Regions from separate parts of the Chelatococcus sp. YT9 genome, predicted to be linked through region 3. Evidence: predicted binding sites of a transcription regulator. Region 3 holds the regulator's gene; each other region holds the start of a gene.
The links. Region 3 encodes LexA, which represses DNA repair genes until DNA is damaged. Its sites were predicted from a motif close to TGTTCNNNNTGTGTTCNG; they were not measured.
Positions count from the first base shown of each region.

Region 1: KIO76_RS13555 (PA0069 family radical SAM protein) is a predicted target of LexA. The motif match lies at 2,252-2,269, and genes of this name have one in related genera.
Region 2: KIO76_RS07450 (helicase-related protein) is a predicted target of LexA. The motif match lies at 3,608-3,625, and genes of this name have one in related genera.

Region 1 is NZ_JAHBRW010000001.1:2,947,352-2,955,363, reverse strand. It holds gene KIO76_RS13570 (electron transfer flavoprotein-ubiquinone oxidoreductase) at 1-321, opposite strand, end outside; gene KIO76_RS13565 (uracil-DNA glycosylase) at 731-1,615, shown strand; gene KIO76_RS13560 (glycosyltransferase family protein) at 1,667-2,182, opposite strand; gene KIO76_RS13555 (PA0069 family radical SAM protein) at 2,426-3,571, shown strand; gene KIO76_RS13550 (VOC family protein) at 3,603-4,049, shown strand; gene rnhB (ribonuclease HII) at 4,261-4,986, shown strand; gene KIO76_RS13540 (peroxiredoxin) at 5,123-5,608, opposite strand; gene KIO76_RS13535 (protein-disulfide reductase DsbD domain-containing protein) at 5,706-6,572, opposite strand; gene KIO76_RS13530 (YqgE/AlgH family protein) at 6,823-7,434, shown strand; gene KIO76_RS13525 (EAL domain-containing protein) at 7,549-8,012, opposite strand, start outside.
Region 2 is NZ_JAHBRW010000001.1:1,659,534-1,667,545, reverse strand. It holds gene KIO76_RS07470 (esterase-like activity of phytase family protein) at 1-1,060, shown strand, start outside; gene KIO76_RS07465 (queuosine precursor transporter) at 1,160-1,783, opposite strand; gene rpmB (50S ribosomal protein L28) at 1,914-2,210, opposite strand; gene KIO76_RS07455 (DUF3108 domain-containing protein) at 2,499-3,350, shown strand; gene KIO76_RS07450 (helicase-related protein) at 3,748-7,206, shown strand; gene KIO76_RS07445 (RNA-binding S4 domain-containing protein) at 7,203-7,514, shown strand; gene fdxA (ferredoxin FdxA) at 7,872-8,012, shown strand, end outside.
Region 3 is NZ_JAHBRW010000001.1:4,059,330-4,067,341, reverse strand. It holds gene KIO76_RS18795 (ABC transporter substrate-binding protein) at 1-746, shown strand, start outside; gene KIO76_RS18790 (tautomerase family protein) at 800-1,018, opposite strand; gene KIO76_RS18785 (tautomerase family protein) at 1,061-1,276, opposite strand; gene KIO76_RS18780 (tautomerase family protein) at 1,536-1,841, opposite strand; gene KIO76_RS18775 (ABC transporter permease) at 1,792-2,697, opposite strand; gene KIO76_RS18770 (ABC transporter permease) at 2,707-3,624, opposite strand; gene lexA (transcriptional repressor LexA) at 4,079-4,780, shown strand; gene KIO76_RS18760 (ComEC/Rec2 family competence protein) at 4,758-7,088, opposite strand; gene gltX (glutamate--tRNA ligase) at 7,425-8,012, shown strand, end outside.

The DNA of each region.
Region 1 (8,012 bases), 1.1 Mb from region 3:
CGGCATGGCGAAATTCGGCAGCCGCACGCCACCGGCCGGACCGAGATAATAGAATTTGTCGGCCGTCACCTCAGTGGTCAGCGGCCGCTCCGGATCCTCTCGCCAACCGGGCAGGAGCTTGTCGAGACCAATAGGGTCGATCACGGCGCCGGACAGGATATGGGCGCCGACCTCGGAGCCTTTTTCCACGACGACGACGGAAACCTCATGGCCCTTTTCGGCCGCGAGCTGCTTCAAACGAATGGCTGCCGCCAGTCCCGCCGGGCCGGCGCCCACGATGACGACGTCGTAGTCCATTCCCTCGCGCTCGGGCAGCTCCATGCGTCCGTTCCTCGCTCTTCGTTGCGGATGTGGTTCGTCGACCCCATCCAGCCTGGTTCAGTTCAATCGAGATCCCGCATTGCCTCTCTAGCGGGCAGCTTTCGACGGAACAACAAATAACTTCAATCACTTGACGCATGACCTCATGAGCAAATCGGATAAAATCGGCTCATGTTGGCCCCGACAGGTGACGCCATTGCCTTCGCAACACGTCCCCACCCGAGAACTCGCATAGTTTCGAGTCTTTCAAAAGCATAGCGGGCGGGCTTCTCGCAAAGTGGCAGCCCGACCGCGCAAACTGCGACTGAATGCCTCATGCCGTGGATCTCGCGATGGGACCCTTCCTTGACGAAGCCAATCTGCGGCGATCGCTTCTTGGCCGGCGGCGGACACCGACGTATCATCAGGCATGACCTTCGATACTTACGATGCCCGGGCGCTCGAGGCGTTGCTCGACTTTTATGTCGAAGCCGGCATCGACTTCGCGCTCGACGAGGAGCCGCACGACCGGTTTGCAGATACGGCGGCGGAGGCGGCCGCGCGCACGGAACAGCGCGCCCGCAGGGTCGAGGACGATCGCCCGCCGGCGCCCGAGCGTGCCGTCGTATCACGAGCACCGGCGGAACCACCCAGGGGTGCCGCTGTATCGGCGTTTCCGCAGGGTGCGGAAACAGCCGACGAAGCGGCCCTATCAGCCCGGAGCGCAGCCCGGGGCGCGCGCACCATTGACGAACTGCGTGACCGACTGGCCGCCTTCGAGGCCTGCGCGCTCAAGCGCACGGCAAAATCTCTCGTTTTTGCGGACGGCAATCCCTCGGCGCGTGTCATGCTGGTCGGCGAAGCGCCCGGCCGCGAGGAAGACCTCCAGGGCCTGCCCTTTGTCGGTCGGTCCGGCCAGCTTCTGGACCGCATGCTCGCGGCCATCGGGCTCGATCGGCAAAGCGTCTATATCGCCAATATCGTGCCCTGGCGGCCACCGGGAAACCGCACGCCGACGCCTCAGGAAGCCGCCATCTGCCGGCCGTTTATCGAGCGGCAGATCGAGCTCTGCGATCCCGATATATTGGTTTGCCTCGGGGGTCCGTCGGCACAGGCGCTCCTCGCAATCAAGGAGGGTATCCTGCGCAGCCGCGGCAAATGGGTCGAATACCACACCGGCACCCGCGCGATCCGCGCGCTTGCCACCTTGCACCCCGCCTATCTGCTGCGCCAGCCTCTGCAGAAGAAGCTCGCGTGGCGCGATTTCCGCGCCCTGCGCAGCACGCTCGATTCACTGCAAGCGTCGCAGGCTTAACCGGCCGAGCTTGGCCGGACGAGCTTGGCCGAGGGCGCCGATGAGAGGCGATCAAGCGGTGTGTCGTTGCAAGCCGACTGGCAACCGCTGCATCCTCGAGGCAGCGGCATAGCCCTGCTCAATCGCGCTGCGCGGCACGATCATGCCGCTCGCCAGGTAGCGCCGTCGCTTGGCCCCGCTCATCAGGCCCTTGGCCAGCCTCCATATTCCTCCGGTCTCGCTGTCGAACAGCGCGGAACCATCACTACCCGCGGAACGGATGAAACGATCTGCTGCCGGGATCCAGTTAGGCCCCGGCACGTCGCCAGCGGTCAGCAGCAGGAACCAGGGCCCGCGCGCAGCGTCAGCACCGGCCAGCCACGCGCTACCCCTTGAAGCACCGCCGTCACGCCAAGTCGCATAAGCGGTGCCCGCAGCCTCTGCGAGGTCTCGTACCTGCGGATCACTACCGCCATCGACGATCACGGCATCGCGAAGAACGCCCTCAGCGACGGCGGGAACGAGCGCTGCAAGCGTAAACGCGAGCGCCTCGACGTCGCCCTCCGCGCGAATCACCGCCGAAATCATTCCGACGACCTGAGGATACGGGGCACGCTGCCGAACGAGCTCGCGAAACGCACACGGCTCAGCTTGCAATGTTCGCTATTTGTTCTCATACTGGGGATTATAGATTGAAGTCATAGAGGGATCATCATGGCTCAGCGAGCCTTGATCAAGGGCCTTTCATCGACTGCCAGCGCGCGTGTCCAATCGCCGCTGCCCGAGGAACTAGCGGCGCGGGCGAAGCGACCCTCACGCAAGCCTCGTGTGATGCCGCGCGAACCCTCGCAGGAGGAGTTGGAACGCCGGGACCCGGCGTTCAGCGCCCTGCCCGGCCAGCACGACCAAGCCATCGAGCGCGAGCGCCGTCGCGGACGCGGCGCGGTGACAAATCCCGCAGCGCGTTACGAGCCCATTCAGCGCGAGGATGTCGACGACGGCTGGGGCACGATCGACGAACTGCCGCCCTTCAAGACCGAGGTGGGCATTGAAAAGGCACGGCGAATCATCACGCGCAACAATTCGCCCGACATCTCGTTCGACCGTTCGATCAACCCTTATCGGGGTTGCGAGCACGGCTGTGTCTACTGCTTCGCGCGACCGACGCATGCCTATATGGGCTTGTCACCCGGCCTCGATTTCGAATCGAAGCTCTTCGCAAAGCCGGAAGCAGCGACCCTCCTGAAGCGGGAGCTGGCAGCGACAGGCTACCAGCCCCAGACGCTGGCGATCGGCACCAATACCGATCCCTACCAGCCGATCGAACGGCAATACGGCATCATGCGGAGCGTCCTCGAGGTGCTGGCCGAGACGAATCATCCCGTCGGCATCGTCACGAAATCAGCCCTCGTCACACGCGATATCGACATCCTCGCGCCAATGGCGGCGAAGGGGCTCGCCAAGGTCGCCATCTCGGTGACGACCCTCGATTCAAAACTCGCCCGTAGCATGGAGCCCCGCGCCGCTACGCCATCGAAGCGCCTCGAGACGATCGAACGCCTGGCTGCCGCCGGGATACCGGTCACAGTTCTCGTCGCGCCCATCATTCCCGCCATCAACGAGGCGGAAATCGAGGCCATCCTGGAGCGCACCCACGCGGCCGGGGCCCGTGAGGCCGGCTATGTACTGTTGCGCCTGCCCCTTGAAATCAAGGATATCGTCAGCGACTGGCTTATCGCCAATCATCCCGGGAAAGCGCGCCATGTATTGTCGCTCGTAAGGTCCACGCGCAACGGCAAGGAATATGACGCGCGCTGGGGCGATCGCATGGTCGGCAGCGGACCCTACGCCTGGATGATCGGTCGACGCTTCGAGGTCGCGGCGTCGAAGATCGGTTTCAACAAGCAGCGCAGGCGGCTGCGGACCGATCTGTTCACGCCGCCGAAAGCGGCGACGGAGCAACTCAGTCTGTTCTGATCGAGGGCCGCTAAAATGCGCGGAGGACATGATGACATCGCCGAAACAGCTCGCCCCGAAGGTAAGCCTGATTACGCTGGGGGTCAGTGATATCGCGCGCAGCACAAGCTTCTATCAGCGGCTGGGCTGGCGCCGGTCGGAAGAAGCGAGCACGGACGATGTGAGCTTCTTCGCGCTCGATAATCTGGTCCTCGCTGTCTGGTCGCGCGAGCGGTTGGCGGAAGATGCAGGCCTTGCACCGACGCCACCGGGTTTCGGCGGTTTCGCGCTCGCCCAGAATCTCGCGAGCGAGAAGGACGTGGACCTAGCCGTCGACAACGCCGTCGCGGCAGGTGGCCTCCTTCTGAAGAAACCGGCGAAGACGTTCTGGGGCGGCTATTCCGGCTATTTCGCCGATCCCGATGGCCATCCCTGGGAGGTCGCCTACAATCCCTATTTTCCGCTGGATGAGCGGGGGCTCGTTGCGTTGCCGGCCTGAGGGCAGCTCGCTTCGCGGCGATCTACGCCAAGCCTCCGTTTGGCCCGGTCCGTGTGGCTCCGCTTGGCTTGGGACTGATCGGGACTGTTCAGCCTTGCGGCTCGCCTTTATGGGCGGCCGTTTTCCTTGCCACTCCGCTCAGCGGCATTTTTGCTCAGCAGTTCGGGGATTTTATGCTTGAGACTTAGGGCGTAGCGCGCACCATGGCGGCATGAAACGTCCCCGTCGCTCCGATTCGTCCGCTGTTCAACCCGTGACCCCCGACAGCATCACCCTGCCGCTCGTCATGCCGGACGGACCGACCTATGATCGCGAATCGCGCTTGCGGACCCGGGGGCTGTGGCCTGTGGCCGGGGTCGATGAGGTGGGTCGCGGGCCGCTGGCGGGGCCCGTGGTGGTCGCAGCCGTCATTCTCGACCCCGACCATATTCCCGACGGCTTGGCCGATTCGAAGATATTGGATGCCGCGGAACGCGAGCGCCTGCACGACATCATCGTCACAACGAGCCACGTCGGCATCGCCAGCGTCTCAGCAAGCGGCATCGACGTGATGAATATTCGCCAGGCGACGCTCAGCGCCATGTCTCGCGCGCTAGCCGCGCTCCCGGTAGCGCCCATGGTGGCGCTGGTCGACGGCATTGATCGCCCACCTGCTCCCTGTGAGGTCGAGGCTGTCGTCAAAGGCGACGCCAATGTCGTGTCGATCGCCGCCGCGGCGATTGTCGCCAAGGTCACGCGCGATCGCATGATGAAGCGGCTATGCGGCCGCTATCCGGCCTATGGTTTCTCCCGCCATAAAGGCTACGCGACGGCAGAGCATCGCGCCGCCATCGCGACCCACGGTCCCTGCCCGTTCCACCGGATGAGCTTCGCACCGCTCAAGCCTTCCTCCGATGCGGAGACCGAGGCCTTATCTCTCGCCGCACTGGCCGTTTAGCGCCGTCCAACGTCAAGCCTGGGGCGTCCCGCGAGAAAATGCCCGGACCAAGAGAATGCCCCCGGGCGAAGTCCGGAGGCGCAAGATCCAGTGCTACGAGCCGTGCGCGGCCCTTCGGACAACGAAGGCCGACGCCTCAGAGCTGGGCGAGCAGCGCCTCTGCACCGGAAGTCTCGGCCTTGCTAGCCGTTTCCTCGACATTGAGCTGCTCGACGACACCGTCGTTCACGACCATCGAGTAGCGCTGGGAGCGGGTGCCGAGACCGAAGCCCTTGCCATCAAAGGCGAGCCCGATAGCGGTCGCGAATTCCGCGCTGCCATCCGACAAGAATTCGATAGTGCCTTCGGCGCCCGTCGCCTTCGCCCAGGCGCCCATCACGAAGACGTCGTTCACGCCGGTGACAAGAATGGCGTCGATGCCCTTCGCCTTGATCTCTGAAGCCTTGGCCAGAAAGCCCGGCAGATGATTGTTGTTGCAGGTGGGCGTGAAGGCGCCCGGCACGGCAAACAGCACGACTCGCCGTCCCTTGAAAAGATCATCCGTGGACTTGGCCGCCGGACCATCCGACGTGGGGATGCGGAAGGTCACCTGGGGTAGCGGATCGCCGACTTTGATGGCCATGTCTTGGAACTCCTGAGGATGATGCCCTGGTGGGCCGTAAGAAAGCGGCCCCATGCACAACGCGGGACCCAGCACGCGAGCTGCGCTGGATCATCAGTTAACGCGCAATGGCGCTGACGTCGAGGTCGGAGACCACCTCGATGGACCGGCCTGCGGCGACAAGGGTCAGCAGCAATGGAATCTTCGTCGCGGAGATGTGTTTCGGCTTGTCGCTCAATGGCACCCTGAAGCGGACCTCGTCGCCCTCCAGCGCCTCGCGCTCTGGCCTCCCGAAGAGCCAACCCTCCGGCCCCTCCACGAAGAGGTTGCCCTCCACGGCACCACCGTCCTGATGCGGAAGACGCGCCTTGACGACCAAGGCCTTTACAGGGCCTTCGACGACCGTGATCGAGATGCCGTCGACCGCCTCGCCAAGGCCCACTCTGCGTGGAATGTTCCCCGCGAAGGGGTCCGCCAGAGGCAGTGACACGGCCTCGCCGGCCGCAGGAAGGCGAAGGCTCACCTCCGCCTTCGCCGGAATGCAGATCTCCTTGCACACGGCATAGTCGAGATTGAGCTTCAGGACGAGCGGCTTGTCCTTGTCCTGCGCCACCACCGAAACGGGAAAGCGGGCGCGGCCGCCATAGCCGATCGCATAACCGCTGCCGTCGAAGAACCATTTCGGAGCCGGCCACTTGATCGTCACGGAACCCAGATTCTCGGATTTCGACCAATCGAAGGTCGGTGGGACCCCCGAATCGCCCGGAGTCCGCCAGTACGTTTTGTAGCCGGGCTGGAGCGCGATATCGATGATGACCTCGCGATTGGGACTATCAGGAGGGACAGCCACGGGAGCGAGCTGGACGGTGGAATGGGCAGGCGCGGCCTTTGTTGCCGGGCGCCAGCCGGCATCCTGCGCCAGAGCATTTGCCGAAAGCCCTATCCAGACGATCGAGGCAGACGCCAGAGGGGCAAACCTGCTCATATGCCGTTCACAATCCTTTGCATGCACCCGCCACTTTCGCCGAGATCTCCCGGCTTCGCATGGTCCAAGCCACGCCTTCGAACGCGATCTCCACGCCTGGAGAGATGGGCAACGCGGTATCGCCGGATTTTCTAAAGGCGGGATTCTCAATATACGAGCCAATTCTGCGTGAAGGCCTGCAACCTAGCCCGTGCGAAAAGCGTTGAAAACCGTACCTATGATCGTAGCATAGGCGAAAAAGGACCTCTTGATGCGATCTGTGCAGCCAACGAACGACGACATGGGCGGCTTTCTCGACGGGCAGCTGCTCATCGCCATGCCCGGAATGAGCGACGAGCGTTTCGCGCGGAGCGTCATCTATGTCTGCGCTCATTCAGAAGAGGGCGCCATGGGTATCATCGTGAACCGCCCCGCTCCCGACTTGAGCTTTCCCGATGTCCTGGTGCAACTCGACATCATCCCCCCCGAAGATGTGATCCGGCTGCCGACGCGAGCAGAACACATCCAGGTTTTGCGTGGCGGACCGGTGGAGACCGGACGCGGTTTTGTGCTGCATTCCGATGACTTCTTCATCGACAATTCGACTTTGTCGATCGACGATGGAATCTGCCTAACGGCAACAGTCGACATTTTGAAGGCAATCGCCCGCGGAGAAGGGCCCTCGAGCGCCATGCTCGCGCTCGGCTATTCCGGCTGGTCTCCCGGTCAGCTCGAAAGCGAGATTCAGGCCAATGGCTGGCTGAACGGTCCGGCCGACCTCGATCTGCTCTTCGGGGCATCCATCGAGAGCCGTTACGACCTCGCCCTGCGCAATCTCGGCATCGAACCAGGTATGCTATCGGGCCAGGCCGGCCACGCTTGAAGGCCACCGCCCATGATCTCGGGGCAGCCTCGGATTGGGCGTGAGATCCGAAGAAGGCGCACTTTCTGACGAACACTGGATTAGTGCACTGAAATGCGCCGCCTGCGGCTTGTCTCAGGCGGCCTCGGGCGCCGCTCCCACGAGGCGGCGCGCATCATGGGCCGTCATCGGCTCACCGAAGGCAAAGCCCTGGGCATATTCGCAACCGAGCTGGGCCAGTTCGACCGCGTCGGATTCATTCTCCGCGCCCTCCGCAACCACTTCCATACCAAGATCATGGGCTAACGAAATGATCGCGCGCAGGATCACGGGCCGCGTGCCATTGCCGAGCTGGCGAACGAACGATTGGTCGATCTTGATGGTGTCGAAGGGAAAGCGCTGAAGATAGGACAGCGCGGAATAGCCGGTTCCGAAATCGTCGAGCGAGAGCCCTGCCCCGAGATCGCGGATGCGCGACATCATCTGAGCGGCGTATTCCGGGTTCTCCATGACGAGGCTCTCGGTGAGCTCGAGCTTGAGCGATCCGGGCTCGACCGGAGTTCGGGCAAGCACCGTCTTGACGTCATGCAGGAGGTCGT
Region 2 (8,012 bases), 2.4 Mb from region 3:
GCTGGCCACGAACCGCTCCCTGCGGATCGGTCTCGCCATGCTGGCCGTCGCGGTCGCCGTGCCGCAGGGCGCGGCCATCTCGGAGGTTCTGGCGAAAGGGCCAGAGCCGATTGCGATCAACGCAACGGCAATCTCCGCTTTCACAGGCAGCGCACCAGATCGGCAGCGCTTCGGCCGCCTGGAATTCCGCGGCGGTTTGCAACTGCGGTCCCCTCACCCAGCCTTCGGCGGCTTTTCCGGCCTGGCGCGATCGCCCGACGGGCGGCGTCTCACCGCCATTTCCGACAAGGGTTATTGGCTGAGCGCCGATGTCATAGAGGCCGGTGGGCGGATGGTCGGCCTCGATCGCGCCGTCATGGGCCAGCTCCCCTCGCCAACCGGCCGGCCACTCGCTTCCACGCGCTCCTACGATACCGAAGGCCTCGCGATGGCAGGCCCTGTGGCCTATATCCCCGTCGAACGCACACATGAGGTGCTGCGCTTCGATTGGGGTCAGGAGGGGCCGCGGGGCCCGGCCAAATCCGTGCCGCTGCCACGCGAGGTAAAGGCGCTCGGCCGGAACAGAGGCCTTGAATCGATTGGTGTCGCGCCCCCCGGAAGTCCTGTTGCGGGCGCCGTGGTGAGCATTGCGGAGGAGCCTCCGCGCGCCGGAGGGCCAGACGGCTTCATCCTCACCGGCTCGCGAAAAGGCACCTTCAGCGTCGTCCGCCATGATGGCTTCGCCATCACCGACATGGCATTTCTGCCAGGCGGCGACCTTGTACTGCTGGAGCGCCGCTATGTGCCGCCCTTCAGCCTCGCTACGCGCTTGCGCCTCGTGGATCGCGCCGCGGTGCGGCCCGGCGCCGTCATCGATGGGGAAATCCTGCTGACGGCAGATCTTGCCGCCGAAATCGACAACATGGAAGGGCTGGCCGCGCACCGGAACGCCGCCGGCGAAACCATCCTCACGCTGATATCAGACGATAATTTCTCGATGTTCCAGCGCTCCCTGCTGCTGGAATTCGCCCTGCTGCCGCCAGAAACCGCATCGATCGCGCCGCCGGTAAAGGCGCAATAGCTGAAACACGACAACGATTTGCCGGCGTTCACCCCTAGAAATCCGAACGTTGCAACCGGGGAGGATGTGCCGCCCTCGCAGCAATTCGGCACAAGCCTATCAGCCCGCGCTGCGCTGGAACCGCTCCGCCGGAAGCACAACGTTGAGTAGCGCGCCATAGGGCAGCAGCATGAGCAGCGCCATCGCCACCTTGACGACGAAATCGCTTACTGCCCAAGCCACCCAGACCGGCGCGGTCACCACAAAGCCGGCGATGCCGTATGTCGCGACATCCGTAACGTCACCGGCGAAGGCGAGCGTGAAGAAGAGCGCGGTATCGATCGCCGAGCCCACGAGGCTACCGATCAGCGGTGCACGCCACCAGGCAAGGCGTCGCAGATTGTTGAACACTGAGATGTCGAGCAGCTGACCGACCAGGAAGGCCGTGCCCGAGGCAATCGCAATACGCGGGCTCGCCGCCGCGATGGACGCGATGACTGCGATGATGAAGCCGACGATCACCAGCCGGCGCGCGAGCTTCGGCCCATAGCGCCGATTGGTGAGATCGGTGATCAGGAACGAAACGGGATAGGTGAAAGCACCCCAGGTGAGATAGTCGGCAAGGCCGAAGGGCGTGAACGGATATTGCACCGCCACGTTGGACAGGACGACGATGGCCGCCATCGCCGTCACGGGCAGCCAAAGCCGCGATACAAGGCTCGTGAATGTGCGCGTGCTGTCCATCGGCTCAAACCACCCTTTCGGCATCATGACCCGCGGCAGACGGGCCGGGATGCAAACAGCAAAAATCGCGCCGACGACGTCAGCGCGATCATCTTGCAGCAAAGCCCAGAGGCGTAGAAGCTTCCCAGCCTCAGCCGGCAGCCGCTTCCGTCTGCTTCTTGGCGATTTCGCGCTTCAGGACACGCAGGTTCTGAGCCAGCTCCGTCTCCGGCGCCTTGGCGAGGAAGGCATCAAGCCCACCACGGTGCTCCACCGAGCGCAGGGCCGCAGCCGAGATGCGCAGCTTGATGCCGCGGCTCAGCGCTTCCGACTGAAGGGTCACATTGACCAGATTCGGAAGAAACTTCCGCTTGGTCTTGCGATTGGAGTGGCTCACGAGGTGACCAGACAGAACGGCCTTACCCGTGAGTTCGCAGCGGCGCGCCATGACGCTTAGTCCTTAACTTGGTTGGTGCACTCTTGCAAAGCTAACAGCAGCTGGTCCCGACCTCAGCCGGGCCAAGAGGCGCCGATGTCTGAATGAAAGTTGCGCGTGTATAGTAGATGTGATCAGGCACCGTCAAGGATCCTGCGCGATTTCGTTGCGATCGGACGCAAGATGCGTCACGATTCGAACGGATTTTCATCCGACAAAGGCGAGCGATTCGGCTCGCGGCGGGTGCCGACATGTGAGATCGCGGGATCCCGGGTGTCGCGCGATGGAGAGTGCAACAGTATGATCCGGCGTTGGAAAAGCAAGGCTGGCTATGCGGCGAGCGGCTTTCGCCGGGCGATGCTCGGGATCTTGGCGCTCGCGCCACTCCCTGCGAGCGCCGCGTCGATCGAGGCCAACTACGATATTTCCCTGCTCGGCCTGAAAATCGGGGTCGCCGCCATCAAGGCTGACGTGCTGAAAGATCAGTATAAACTCGATGTCTGGTCGCAGCTCACGGGCTTGGCTGGCGTCATCACGGGCGGCAAGGGGGCGGCCACGTCGACCGGCAGCATCTCGGGCGACCGCATCGTGCCCACGACCTTCGCCGTGACCACGGCCAACTCGGAAAAGTCGATAACTGTCCGCATGGCTTTGGCCGGCGGCAGCGTGCAGGCCGTCGAGATCAAGCCCCCGATCGAACCGAGACCGGACCGGATCCCGGTGACCGAGCAGAACAAGCGCGGCGTGGTCGATCCACTTTCTGCCTTGCTGATGCCGGCGTCGTCCCGGAACGCGTCGAGCGAGGCCGCCTGCAATCGCACGATTCCTATCTTCGACGGCGCCACGCGCTTTGACGTGAAGCTGTCCTACGCTCGCCAGGAGACTGTGCGCAGTCCAACCTACTCTGGCCCCGTTTCCGTATGCCGGGCGCGCTATCTGCCCATCTCTGGCCATCGGGCCGACCGGACAGCCACCAAATTCATGGAAAACAACAAGGATATGGAGGCGTGGTTGATGCCCGTCGGCGAAGACCGCGTTTTCATTCCCTATCGTATCTCGGTGCGCACCCCACTCGGCACGACGGTCATCGAGGCCACCCGCGTGAATGTGAACGGCAACAATCCTCAAATGCCGGTCCGCGCGCGGAACTGAACAAAAGGCAAGGTCCCGCGGGAGCCGCTATAGGCAGCTGGCTGGCAACTCTCCGGCAGCCACGGCGATGCGCGGCCGCGATAAGCACCGAGAACATTCGAGGCCATCTCACGCTTCGCTGCGTTCTCAAGTCAGCCTAACCAGTCGATCGTCGTGTGATACCTGTATTTAGCTTGTGTCTATTCAGCACGGTAACCACTATATTTCGTGTGAGAACGAAACCTGATTCTGCAGGAGTCAGCGATTCGGCCGCGATTCGTTCTAGACTCGTTCCAATGCATAAATTCAGCCGCGCTTTACGTATCGATGTGATACAGAAGGCGAGCCACATCGTTCAGGGCCGTTGCGGGAGTTGCGGTCACGGCGTTTCCGTCCAGTCTCTACGGCATCGGGTTTCATGGTTTCATCCCTGACGGCAGCACGGTCGCTCTCACCGCAGATGCGGGCGCGCGGTGTGACCGCGGTTCTCGGCCCCACCAACACCGGCAAGACACATCTCGCTATCGAAAGGATGGTCAGCCACACCAGCGGCGTCATAGGCCTGCCGCTGAGGCTGCTCGCGCGCGAGGTTTATGGTCGGGTGGTGGAGCGCGTCGGCGCTGATGCCGTCGCGCTCGTCACCGGCGAGGAAAAGATCAAGCCGCCTAGCGCGCGCTACTGGGTCGCCACCGTCGAGGCGATGCCCAGCGATCTCGATGTCGCGTTCTGCGCGATCGACGAGATCCAGCTCGCTGCAGATCTTGACCGAGGTCATATCTTCACGGACCGGCTGCTCAACCGCCGCGGCTATGCGGAAACGCTGATCATTGGCGCCGCTACCATGCGTCCGCTGGTGGAGACGCTCATCCCCGGTGCCAACATCGTTTCACGCCCGCGCCTGTCGACGCTGACCTTCACCGGCGAAAAGAAGATCACGCGGTTGCCCCCGCGCTCGGCCATCGTCGCCTTCTCGGCGGAGGAGGTCTACACAATCGCCGAGCTGGTGAAGCGCCAGAAGGGCGGCGCTGCCGTCGTGCTGGGCGCGCTCAGCCCGCGGACGCGGAACGCGCAGGTCGCGCTCTATCAATCGGGCGAGGTTGACTATCTCATCGCCACCGACGCCATCGGCATGGGTCTCAATCTCGAGGTCAACCATGTCGCCTTCGCCGGCGACCGCAAATTCGACGGCTTTGGCTTCCGCCAGCTGAATCCCGCGGAATTCGGCCAGATTGCGGGACGGGCGGGACGCTATATGCGGGACGGCACCTTCGGCACGACCGGACGTTGCCCTCCCTTCGACGCGGAGCTGGTGGAAGCGCTGGAAAGCCACAGCTTCGACCCGGTCCGTGTGGCGCAATGGCGTAATGCGGACCTCAACTTCCGCTCGCTCGGCGCCTTGCAGGCGAGCCTGGCCGTTCTGCCGACCGAGAAGGGGCTGACTCGCGCGCCACTCGCCGACGACGTGAATGCGCTCGAGATCGCCTCTCGTGATGACGACATCCGGCGGCTCGCAACCGGAGCTGAAGCCGTCTCACAGCTGTGGGAGGTCTGCCGCATTCCGGACTATCGGCGTGTGGCGCCGGCCGCGCATGCCGATCTCATCGTGACGATTTACCGTGCGTTGATGACCCAGGGCGTGATAGCGGATGACTGGTTTCGTCGGCAGGTCGCGCTGGTGGATAGGACCGATGGGGATATCGACACCCTCTCGGCCCGCATCGCGCAGGTGCGAACCTGGACCTTCGTTGCCAACCGTCCCGACTGGTTACGTGATCCTGAGCATTGGCAGGAGGCCACCCGTCAGGTAGAGGACAAGCTGTCGGATGCTCTGCATGAGCGTTTGGCGAGCCGGTTCGTTGATCGGCGGACCAGCGTACTCATGCGGCGCTTGAGAGAGAATGCGATGCTCGAAGCGGAAGTGACCGCCAGCGGCGACGTCCTGGTCGAAGGCCAGCATGTCGGTCGGCTGCACGGATTTCAGTTTGCCCCAGATCCCCAGGCCGATGGCCAGGAGGCCAAGGCATTGAGGGCGGCGGCCCAGAAGGCCCTCGCTGGCGAGATTGAGGCCCGTGCCGAGCGCTTTTCCCAGGCGCCGGACGATACCTTTGTCCTGGCCAACGATGGCACCATCCGCTGGATGGGCGAAGCTGTCGCCAAGCTCGTGGCGGGCGACAAGCTGCTCACCCCGCGCTTCAGGCTGCTGGCGGACGAACAACTGTCCGGGCCGCCGCGCGACAAGGTGGATGCGCGTCTCCAGACCTGGATCAAGGCGCATATCACCAAGCTCCTCGGCCCGCTGATCGCTCTCGAGGAAGCCGCCGACATTCCCGGCATCGCCCGCGGCATCGCCTTCCAGATCACCGAGGCGCTCGGCGTTCTGGAACGCGCCCGCGTCGCGCAGGACGTAAAGGGGCTGGACCAGGACGGGCGCGCGGCGCTCCGCCGCTACGGCGTGCGCTTCGGCGCCTACCATCTTTATTTGCCGCTGCTGCTGAAGCCAGCTCCGCGCGGCCTCGCAGCCCAGCTCTGGGCGTTGAAGCATGGCGGGCTTGATGTGAAGGGCCTCGACGAGATCCCCCATCTCGCCGCTTCAGGCCGCACGTCTTTCCCAGCTGACACGGAAGTGCCGCGCGGGCTTTATCGCGCCGCCGGTTTCCGCGTCTGCGGCGGCCGCGCCGTCCGTATCGACATCCTCGAGCGCCTGGCGGACCTGATCCGGCCGGCGATTGGCTATCGCCCGGGCACGACCCCTGGCGAGCCTCCGGCTGGCGCAGCCGACGGCGACGGTTTCGTGGTGACAGTCGGCATGACGTCGCTCGCCGGCTGCTCCGGTGAAGACTTCTCATCTATTCTGAAATCTCTCGGCTACGTGGTCGACCGGCGCCCCGGCCCGGCCATCACCGTCCCGCTGGTACCGGCTCCCCAGCTCATTCGCCCTGCCGCGGAAGGGGCATCGGGTGCCGAGGCGGCTGCTGAAGCCGCCGCGCCCGCGCAGGCCGAGGCCCCGGACGCGGGGACCGGAGAGGCAACCGTTTCAGTCGATGAGACCGAGCTGGCGGCCGATATGGCGGACGCTGCCTCCGTCGCCGAAGCCGCCGACAGCCCGAACGATACGGCGTCCATGCCACTCGCGGCAGAGGCCGACGAGCAACCCGCGGCTGAAACGGCCGTAGAGGCCGCTGTTGAGGCGGAGGCAAGCGTCACCACGAATGCGATGGCCGAGGTCGAGACAGATGCTGCGGCGGCGGAAGCGACGGCGGCCGAGCCGGTCACCGCGGAGCACGCGCCTGTGGCCGAGGCTGCGCCTGCGCCGGAGGACGAATCAGCACAGGTAGAGCCGGCCGCGGTCGAGCCGACAGAGCCTGAAATGATCGAGGTGTGGCGGCCGCACCGCCAGAATCACCATGCTCAAGCGCGCCGGCGCAATGACCGCGCACCCGGCGAAGGGCGTTCAGACCGACGGGCTGGGGAGCGCAATCAAGGCCAGGGGCGACGTGCTCCACAGGGAGAAGCGGGCACAACCGTTGCCCAAGACGGGCAATCCCGCGAGGGACACTCCCACCGGCAGCAGCGCGATAATACCAGCGGCGATCGTCCGAAGCGCGACTGGAAGGCGAAAGCTCCCAATCGCGAAGGTGGGCGCGAGTTCGGCAAAGGTGAGTTTGGCAAGGGCGGCAAGCGCGGCGGCGGCTCTTTTGGCAAGGAAGGCGGACGGCCCGACAGCGGAGGCGGCGGCGGGCATCGCGGCGGCAGAAGCGGTAACTGGCAGGATCGGCCACAACCGCGCGCCGACAAGGCGCCTGATCCCAATTCGCCTTTCGCAAAGCTCCTCGCGCTCAAGGAAGAGCTTGAAGCCCGCGCGGGCCGCAAAGGGTGAAGCCTGCGTCCGGCGAGCGGATACGGATCGACAAATGGCTGTGGCATGCGCGCATGGCCAAGAGCCGTACCCTCGCCGGCAAGCTCGTTGAGAGCGGACATGTGCGCTTGAATGGGCGACGGCTGGACGGCGCAGACCGTCTCATCAAGCCCGGCGACATTCTGACGCTGGCGCTGGCACATGCCACTCTCGTCGTGGAGGTGTTGGCGCTTGGGCATCGCCGCGGCCCAGCACCGGAAGCGCGAACGCTCTATCGTGATCGGACAGAAGGCATCATCACGGCCGCAGACACCGCGACGGAGGACTAGCAGGCCGCTCCACACAAAGATCGGCCCATATGTTTTGCCGGCAACCGTGCCGGCTTTCACCTTTCTTCGGAACTCCGCCGCGAACCGGGCACTCGAACAGCGCGACAGCGTGCAGAGGGGTTGACCCGCACAGGCCGGCACCTTATTTACAGAAAAATCACAACAATATCTCCTAAATACAAATTATGCTGGTATTTATATGACCAATCGCTCGCTCGTGCGACAAGTCCACTCTTGTAAGGGCTTGCATTTGGTTTTAGATCACGAGCGCGTTTCGACCATCGAAGCGCCGCCGGATTGCGGTATTGCGTTCAAACAGGGGCTGCGGGCCTCGCCAGCTCGTCAGCGGAGAGGTCGATGACCTACGTCGTCACCGATAACTGCATTCGTTGCAAGTACATGGACTGCGTCGAGGTATGTCCGGTGGACTGCTTCTATGAAGGCGAGAACATGCTCGTCATTCATCCCGACGAATGCATTGATTGCGGCGTCTGCGAA
Region 3 (8,012 bases):
AGCTGATCGGCGTCGACAGCTATCGGGTATTCCAGGTCGTGCAGTCGTCGCTTGAAACCCACCCAGGCCCTGTTCAAGACAAGCGCGTTCGCCAGGCGCTGAACTACGCAATCGATAAAAAGGCGATCATCGACAACCTCTTCTTCGGCAAGGGGGGGATGCTCCACGGCCAGATCCTGCGGAAGAACCAGCTCGGCTTCGATCCCTCGATCGACGACTATCCCTACGATCCCGCCAAGGCAAAGGCTCTGCTTGCAGAAGCAGGCTTTCCCAGCGGCTTCGAGGTCGGTTTCAAATGCCCGTCGAACCGTTATCCCAATGATCGTGAGCTTTGCGAAGCCATTGCCGGCATGCTCGATAAGGTCGGCGTGAAAACGAAGATCACCTCGCTCGAGTCAGGCGAATTCCTGCGTCAGTTCATCGCTCGCGAGCTGGCGCCTCTCGGCTTGATCGGCCTTGGGGTTCCCGATGATCCAGGCTTTGCGATCGCTGCCTATCGTTCGGACTATCGCTACTCCTATATCAAGAACGCCGAGCTCGATGCGCTGATCGATGCCGGAGCACGCGAGACCGACCGTGCCAAGCGCGACGAGATCTATAAGAAGGCGATGCGCATCATGCATGATGAGGCGCCGATCATATTTCTGTTCGCTGGCGTCGAATTCTACGGAACGACCAACAAGCTCGAGAACTTCAAGCCGAGCGGCGACCAGCGCTTCTATTTCTATAATACTTCGCTGAAGTAGATCACGCCTCGGTTCAGTGATGAGGGCCCGGAATAAAATCCGGGCCCCTTTTGTTATTCCTTATTGCCGAGCGTGACGAGCCCCGGGCCGTGGCGATCTAGCTGCAGGTTGCCCCCGATCGCCCAATCCGTGCGCTCGTAATCCTCAAACAGCACTGTCACCCACTCGGCTTTGGCGCCGAGGGTCGCAATGGCAGCCTCCGTAAAGGCCTTCGCCGCCCGCCGCTTGGTATCCACGTTGCGGCCTTTTTCCATCTGAATGGTGATGATCACTGTCGTGATGCCTTTTGCTCGTGAGGGGAGAGGTATGCGCTATCAGCCGTGGTGGCCGGGTTTCAGCGGACCGTGGCGGTCAAGTTGCAGGTTGCCGCCGATCGCCCAGTCCGTACGCTCATAGTCGCGGAACAGAATGGTGACCCAATCGCGCTGGCCCCCGAGCGTTGCCACGATGGCGTCGGTTACAGCATTGGCGACTTCCCGCTTTTTCTCCACGGAGCGGCCCTTGTCGAACTGAATGGTGATGATGGGCATCGATTAATCCCTGTCTGGCTGGTGATGGTTACGAACATCGGGTGGATATCCCCCTGCTTTTCCGATCTTGATCGATGCGGCTCAGGCTCAGCTGAGAAGATATACCCCTCGAAATACTCAGGCGTTTGGATCGTCACTTTAAGGATTCGGCCGGATTTCCCGCTTGTTTCGAGCCGGTCCGCGTGTTGAGACTGGCTCTGCTTCGGAACAGCCAAAGCCAATTCATGGCCCTGGATCGGCCTGAGGCCTCCTGTAGGCCTTAGGACTCCTGCGCTTTCGCGGCCTTCTCGCGCGCCGCATGGCGGTCGAGCAGCAATTCGCCGCCAATGGCCCAGTTCTCCTTGTCGTAATTCTCGTAGAGAACGGTGACCCACTCCGGCTTGACGCCGAGCGTTTCAACAGCCGCCTCCGTCAAAGCCTTGGCGCCGGCACGCTTGGTGTCGTCCGTGCGGCTGTTCTCAAACTGAATGGTAATGATCATGGTCGCCCCCTCCTGGGCCGGATCGATCGCGACGTCAGTTATCGGAAATCTGTGGGTCGAGCGCGTCGCGAAGCTCGTCGCCAAGAATGTTGAAGGCCAGGATCAGAAGCGCGATGGCGATGCCGGGGCTGAGTGAGACCGACCACGACAAGCTCATGTATTTGGCGCCGTCGCTGATCATGCCACCCCATGTTGGCGATGGCGGCTGCACGCCAAGGCCTAGAAAGCTGAGCGTCGCTTCCAGGAGGATCATGCGGGCGAGATCAAAGCTGGCATAGACGATCACCGCCGAGAGGACGTTCGGCAGGATGTGCTGCACCATGATGCGCGGCGTCTTCACGCCGATCGCTCGCGCGGCCTCCACGAATTCCTTGTTGCGGACGGACAGTACCGAGCCGCGCACCACGCGCGCGAAGCGCGGCCAGCCCGACAATCCCATGATGATGATGAGATTGGTGAGCGAGGGACCAACGACCGCCACCACGGCAATGACCAGGAGAACCAGCGGAAAGGCGAGCTGGATATCGATCAGCCGCAGGATGACCGCATCCGCCTTGCCGCCGTAGTACCCCGCGATGAGGCCCATCGCGACGCCCGCGAGGCCCGATACGAGGACAGCGAAGATACTGACGAAGAGCGTGATACGGGCGCCATAGATGATGCGGGAGAGAATATCGCGGCCGAGTTGGTCGGTGCCGAGCCAGTATCCCGGCACACCGCGCTCCATCAGCGCCGGCGGACGCAGGCGCAGGGTTAGCTCCTGGGCATAGGGATCATGCGGCGCCAATAGCGAAGGCGCCAGCGCGAACAGAAACCCGATCAAGATGATCAAGAGGCTGAGCTTGGCCGCCTTCTTCGCCACGAGGCGCTTCAGCACGCCGCGCCAGCGGCTTTCGATGGGGGTGGGCTCCGCTGCAGCGACAGGCGGTGACAAGGACATGGCGCCGCCTCAGTTGTAGCTGATGCGCGGATCGAGAACCGCGTAGAGGAGATCGACGACGAGGTTCACGAACACGAAAATGATCGCGAAGGTGAAAACGACTGCCTGCACAACGGGAAAGTCGCGCGCGTAGATCGCTTGGATGGCGAGGCGCCCCACTCCGGGCCAGGAGAATACCGTTTCGGTCACTACGACGCCTCCCATCAGGAGACCGACCTGGAGACCAATAACGGTGAGCACGGGAATGAAGCCGTTCCGCAGGGCGTGGATCCACAGCACGGTGCGCTCACGGGCGCCCTTGGCGCGGGCTGTACGGATATAATCCTGCCGCAGCACGTCGAGCATGCAGGACCGCGTGACGCGTGCGATCAGCGCGACGAGATTGAAGGCAAGGGTCGCGGCCGGCAGAATGAGATTGAGCCAGGAACCGCGTCCGCCCGAGGGCAGCCAGCGCAGCCATACGGCAAAGACAATGATCGAGATGATGCCGAGGTAAAAGCCTGGCAGCGCCTGTCCCATGAGCGTGATGCCGCGAATGGTGATATCGGCGGGCGTATTGCGGCGATAGGCAGCGGCCACCCCCGCCGGCACGCCGATGAAGAGCGCCATGGCCATCGTTGCGGCGGCCAGTTCCGTGGTCGCACCAAGGCGCTCCCAGACGAGGCTCATCGCCGGCTGGTTGAAGCGCAACGAGGAGCCGAAATCGCCCATGAGCCCTTTGGCGAAGAATGTGACGAACTGCTCCCACAACGGCTTGTCGAGGCCGTGCACGGACCGGAAGGCGGCCCTGGCCTCCTCGGTCGCGTTGGTCGGCAACATGAGGTCGGTCGGATCACCGCTTAGACGGGTCAGAAAAAAACACACCAGCATGATGCCGATGAGCACCGGAATCGTGAGGATGAGTCGCTGCACGATGTAACGGCCCATACATAGTTCCCCTGCCACCGTCGCACGTCTTTGAGAGCGACGGATCGCATTTTGCGACCGCTTGATTTGAAGTTGAGACGATCTTATCGGCCATGCTTAAATTCACAAGCATGAATTTCATGATGAACGATATTTCCGATTTAAAATTCACAAATTCGGAAACTGCATGCGCGGCCCCAAGTCATCCGTCCGGAAAGATGGGTGGCAGAGTTCGCAAAGAGAGAGCCTGTTGATCAGCAGAGAGGCGGCATACGGAGCGGCTGAAATCAGCCGCCCGCCTCGGGCGCGTGCTTTCGGGGTTGCGGAACACATAGAGAACAGCTATCGTCGTTCATGATTTGTTTCCTACTTCAGGAGCACAGTATTGAATAGGTGCGATTGCTCCTAAAAACTGATCGATCCTGGTGCTGGATGTGTTGGAAGCGGGCAAACGAAAGGCGGGGGTGGTCACAACATGCTGACGCGCAAGCAGAACGAGCTTCTTCGCTTCATCCACGAGCGGCTGCGGGAAACAAGCGTACCTCCCTCCTTCGACGAGATGAAGGAAGCGCTTGATTTGAAGTCGAAATCAGGCATCCATCGTCTGATCATCGCTCTCGAGGAACGCGGCTTTATTCGCCGGCTTCCTAACCGGGCGCGCGCTCTTGAAGTCATCAAGTTGCCCGATACCGCGATGGCCGCCGTGCCGCGTGGAAAATTCAGCCCAAGTGTGGTGGAGGGGGGCCTGGGACGTGTGCGCAACCTGCCTCCTGCGGCAGAAACCGATGCGCCAAAAACGATTTCGGTCCCGGTGATGGGGCGGATCGCCGCCGGCACGCCCATCTCAGCGATCCAATCGCGCAGCAACACACTGGCCATTCCGGTCGAAATGCTGAGTGCCGGCGAGCATTTTGCTCTTGAGGTCCGCGGCGATTCGATGATTGAGGCCGGCATCCTTGATGGCGACACGGTCGTTATCCGGCGCCAGGACATGGCGGATACGGGAGACATCATCGTTGCCCTGATCGATGATGAGGAAGCGACGCTTAAACGCCTGCGGCGCCGTGGCTCCTCGATCGCGCTTGAAGCGGCTAACCCGGCTTATGAGACGCGCGTGCTCGGCCCTGACCGGGTTCGGATACAGGGCAAGCTCGTCAGTCTTCTGCGTCGCTATTGAGGGGCGCCCTCTCCTCTCCCTCCTCGTTAGCCTCCGGTGCCGCATCGAGAGGATCGAGACTTTGGTGCCTCGAGGATGATGCAGCGGCTGGCGTTTTTGGGTCGGGTGGACGGCCCGCGGGCTGGGCCGGTTTGCCACCGGTGATCCAGGGACGCGATGCGGTGGAGAGCGCCTGAATTCGGCTGAAGCCGGCGCTAAGTGGATCCTCTACGAGCATGATGGCACCGCTGCGGTCGAGAATGGACCGGTCGATGATAGTGGCGGCCTCGCAGGTGCGTGGCGCCTGCAGCGGGCTCACGATGACTGCAGCACGTCGGCAATCCTCCGGGAAGGCACGTTTATCACGCACGAAGGCGATCATCTGACCGCTCTTTAAACGTGCGGTGCAGCCGAGCCGGTCACAGTGTGTGGCATGGCGCAGGGAAGGATCGTCGATAGCCCGCCCGTCACCGTCGGCTCGCAGCCACTGCTCCAGCACAAAGCCCGACGGCTTGCCGAGGACGATGAGCCGGCTGTCGGCGGCGCGCAGGGCGAGGCCGCTCGCGCCACGATCAATGTAAATGTCAGGAGGCTGTGCGCCGTGCGCCATCGCGAGCCCGATTACCGCGGGACACAGCGCAAGCCAGCGCAAGGCTGTTGTCCATAGGGTGATCCAGAGGATGGCGATGACCATCAGGCCGAGAGCGCCTACACCGAAAGCCGGCACGACCACGCGCGAGCGTTCGAGCTCGGCGACCGCGCGGGCGGATGCCAGCACCGGCACTGTGGCTTGGCCGATCAACCACCAGACCGGCCGGTCGAGCTCAAAGAAAGACGCAAAGACGCCGAGCACCGAGAGCGGCATGACCGCAAGCTCGATCAGCGGGAGCGCCATCGCGTTCCCGAGCAGACCAAACGGGTTGAGCGTCTGGAAATGATAGGCGCTAAACGGCGCCGTGGCTATGGTCGCGACCGTAGTGGTCGTGGTGAGCAGAAGCGCCCACCGCCCAACCGACCGCAGGCAGCCATAGCTGCCAGATGAAGGATCTCCGCCGACAAGGAGCCCCGTGGGCTTGACAGCAAAGGCGATCATGCCGGCGACAGCGGCGAAGGACATCTGGAAGCTAGGCCCTAGCAGGGCTTCAGGGCGCAGGGCGAGGCATATGAGTGCGGACAAGGCGAGATTGCGCATCGACAGTGCGGGTCGGTCGATCAGGATCGCGCCCATCATGACAATCGTCATCACGAGAGACCGCTGGGTCGCGACTTCCGCGCCGGAGAACAGACAGTAAGCCGTGGCTCCAAGCATCCCGATGACAGCAGCGATCTTCTTCACGGGCCAGGCGAGCGCGATCGCCGGCCACAGCGAGAGCATGGCTCGCGCGGCCCAGAACAGGCTGCCCGCAGCGAGCGCCATATGAAGCCCGGAGATCGATACGATGTGGTAAATGCCGGCTGCGCGCAAGGCATCGTTGACCTCCTCCGTGATCAGTCCGCGCTTGCCCGTAACGAGAGCCGCCGCAAGGGCTCCCTCCTGCCCGCCGGAGGCGTTGGCGATCCGCTGGGTCAGGGCATTGCGGGCAACATCATTGGCAATGGTCAAGGTGGTCCAGATATCCGGCGCTTCCGGCGGGGCCCGGATAGACACCTTTCCGACGAGCGAGCCGACAGCGCCAAGTTCGGCGAAAAAGGCATCTTTAGCGAAATCATAGCCGCCAGGGCGCGCCGCAGTCGGTGGCGGCAGCAGGCGGGCGGTCGCCTCGATGAAGTCGCCTGCCTTGACGCTAGCACCCGGCCGAAGGGAAACGCGCACCTGGGCCGGGCGCGCATGGGCTGCGAGATCTCCGAGGGTCGCGACCCTGACGACAATGCGAGGTCCCGCCGGACGCTCCTCGACGTTGAGAACGAGACCGCCGAGCTTGGTGATCACCGGTCGGGAGAGCACCGGCGCGCTGACGGTGCGCGTACGCCATGTCGCGGCGGCAAATCCCGCCATGACGGCCGCGACCGCGATCGCCACGCCCGACACCCGGCGATAGCGGCACGTAAGGGCCGCCGCGAAGACCGCGATGACGGCTCCCACTGCCGACGGCCATAGGGAGGGCTCTGCATCCGCCAGAAAGTACAGAATAATGCCGGCGCCGAAGGCAACGGGCAGCCAGAGGAAGGCCCGCCGTCTCTCGGCCTCCAAGGCGAGGAGATCCCGAAGCACGCCTCGCGCTTGGTCGGCGGTGAAGACATGCCACCCCGGCAGCAGGCTGCCCACCGCCGGACGCGGCGGTCGGCTATCATCGGCGACAATGATCGCGCGGCTCTTTTGGCGGGCCATACGTGCGAAACGCTCTGGGGGACGGCTGGCTACGGGCCAGATTGCAACGGTCGGGTTCTGAAATGCAGAAACGCAAGGAACGAACAAACACGTGATCGGCCGGCAAAAGCGCCGGCCTTGAAAGCACCGGAACGTGAAACATATTCCCGGACGCACAGCACCAGATCGGCCGCCGCCGGCGGAACTAGAAACAAACCAGTGGAACGATGGCCTCCGGTGAGGGAAAGAGCTTCTTACCCCCGGCCCGGCATCATGCTAAACGACGCCCGACCGTCGGCGGAAGCGAGTTCGAACCGCCACGGTCATCGCTTTGGCACAAGAGAGCACATATCTGAGATGACCGGAACCGTCGTTACGCGTTTCGCGCCTTCGCCGACAGGCTTCCTGCATATTGGCGGCGCCCGCACGGCCCTGTTCAACTGGCTCTATGCCCGCCGGAACGGCGGCAAGATGCTGTTGAGAATAGAGGACACCGATCGCGAACGCTCTACGGAAGCGGCCATCGCCGCCATCCTCGATGGCCTGAGCTGGCTCGGGCTCGATTGGGATGGCGATGCCATTCACCAGTTCTCCCGCGCGGCGCGGCACCGCGAGGTCGCTGAAGATCTGCTCGCGCGCGGACGCGCCTATTACTGCTATGCGACGCCGCAGGAACTCGAGGCCATGCGCGAGGAGGCTCGCCGCGAAGGACGACCGTTGCGCTACGACGGGCGCTGGCGGGATCGTCCCTCTTCGGACGCGCCGGCCGGTGTCAAGCCCGTGATCCGGTTGCGCGCGCCGACCGAAGGTGAGACCGCGATCGATGACCAGGTGCAGGGCCGTGTCACTTGGCAGAACAAAGATCTGGACGATCTCGTTCTGCTGCGGTCTGACGGCACGCCGACCTACATGCTTGCGGTCATCGTCGATGATCACGACATGGGT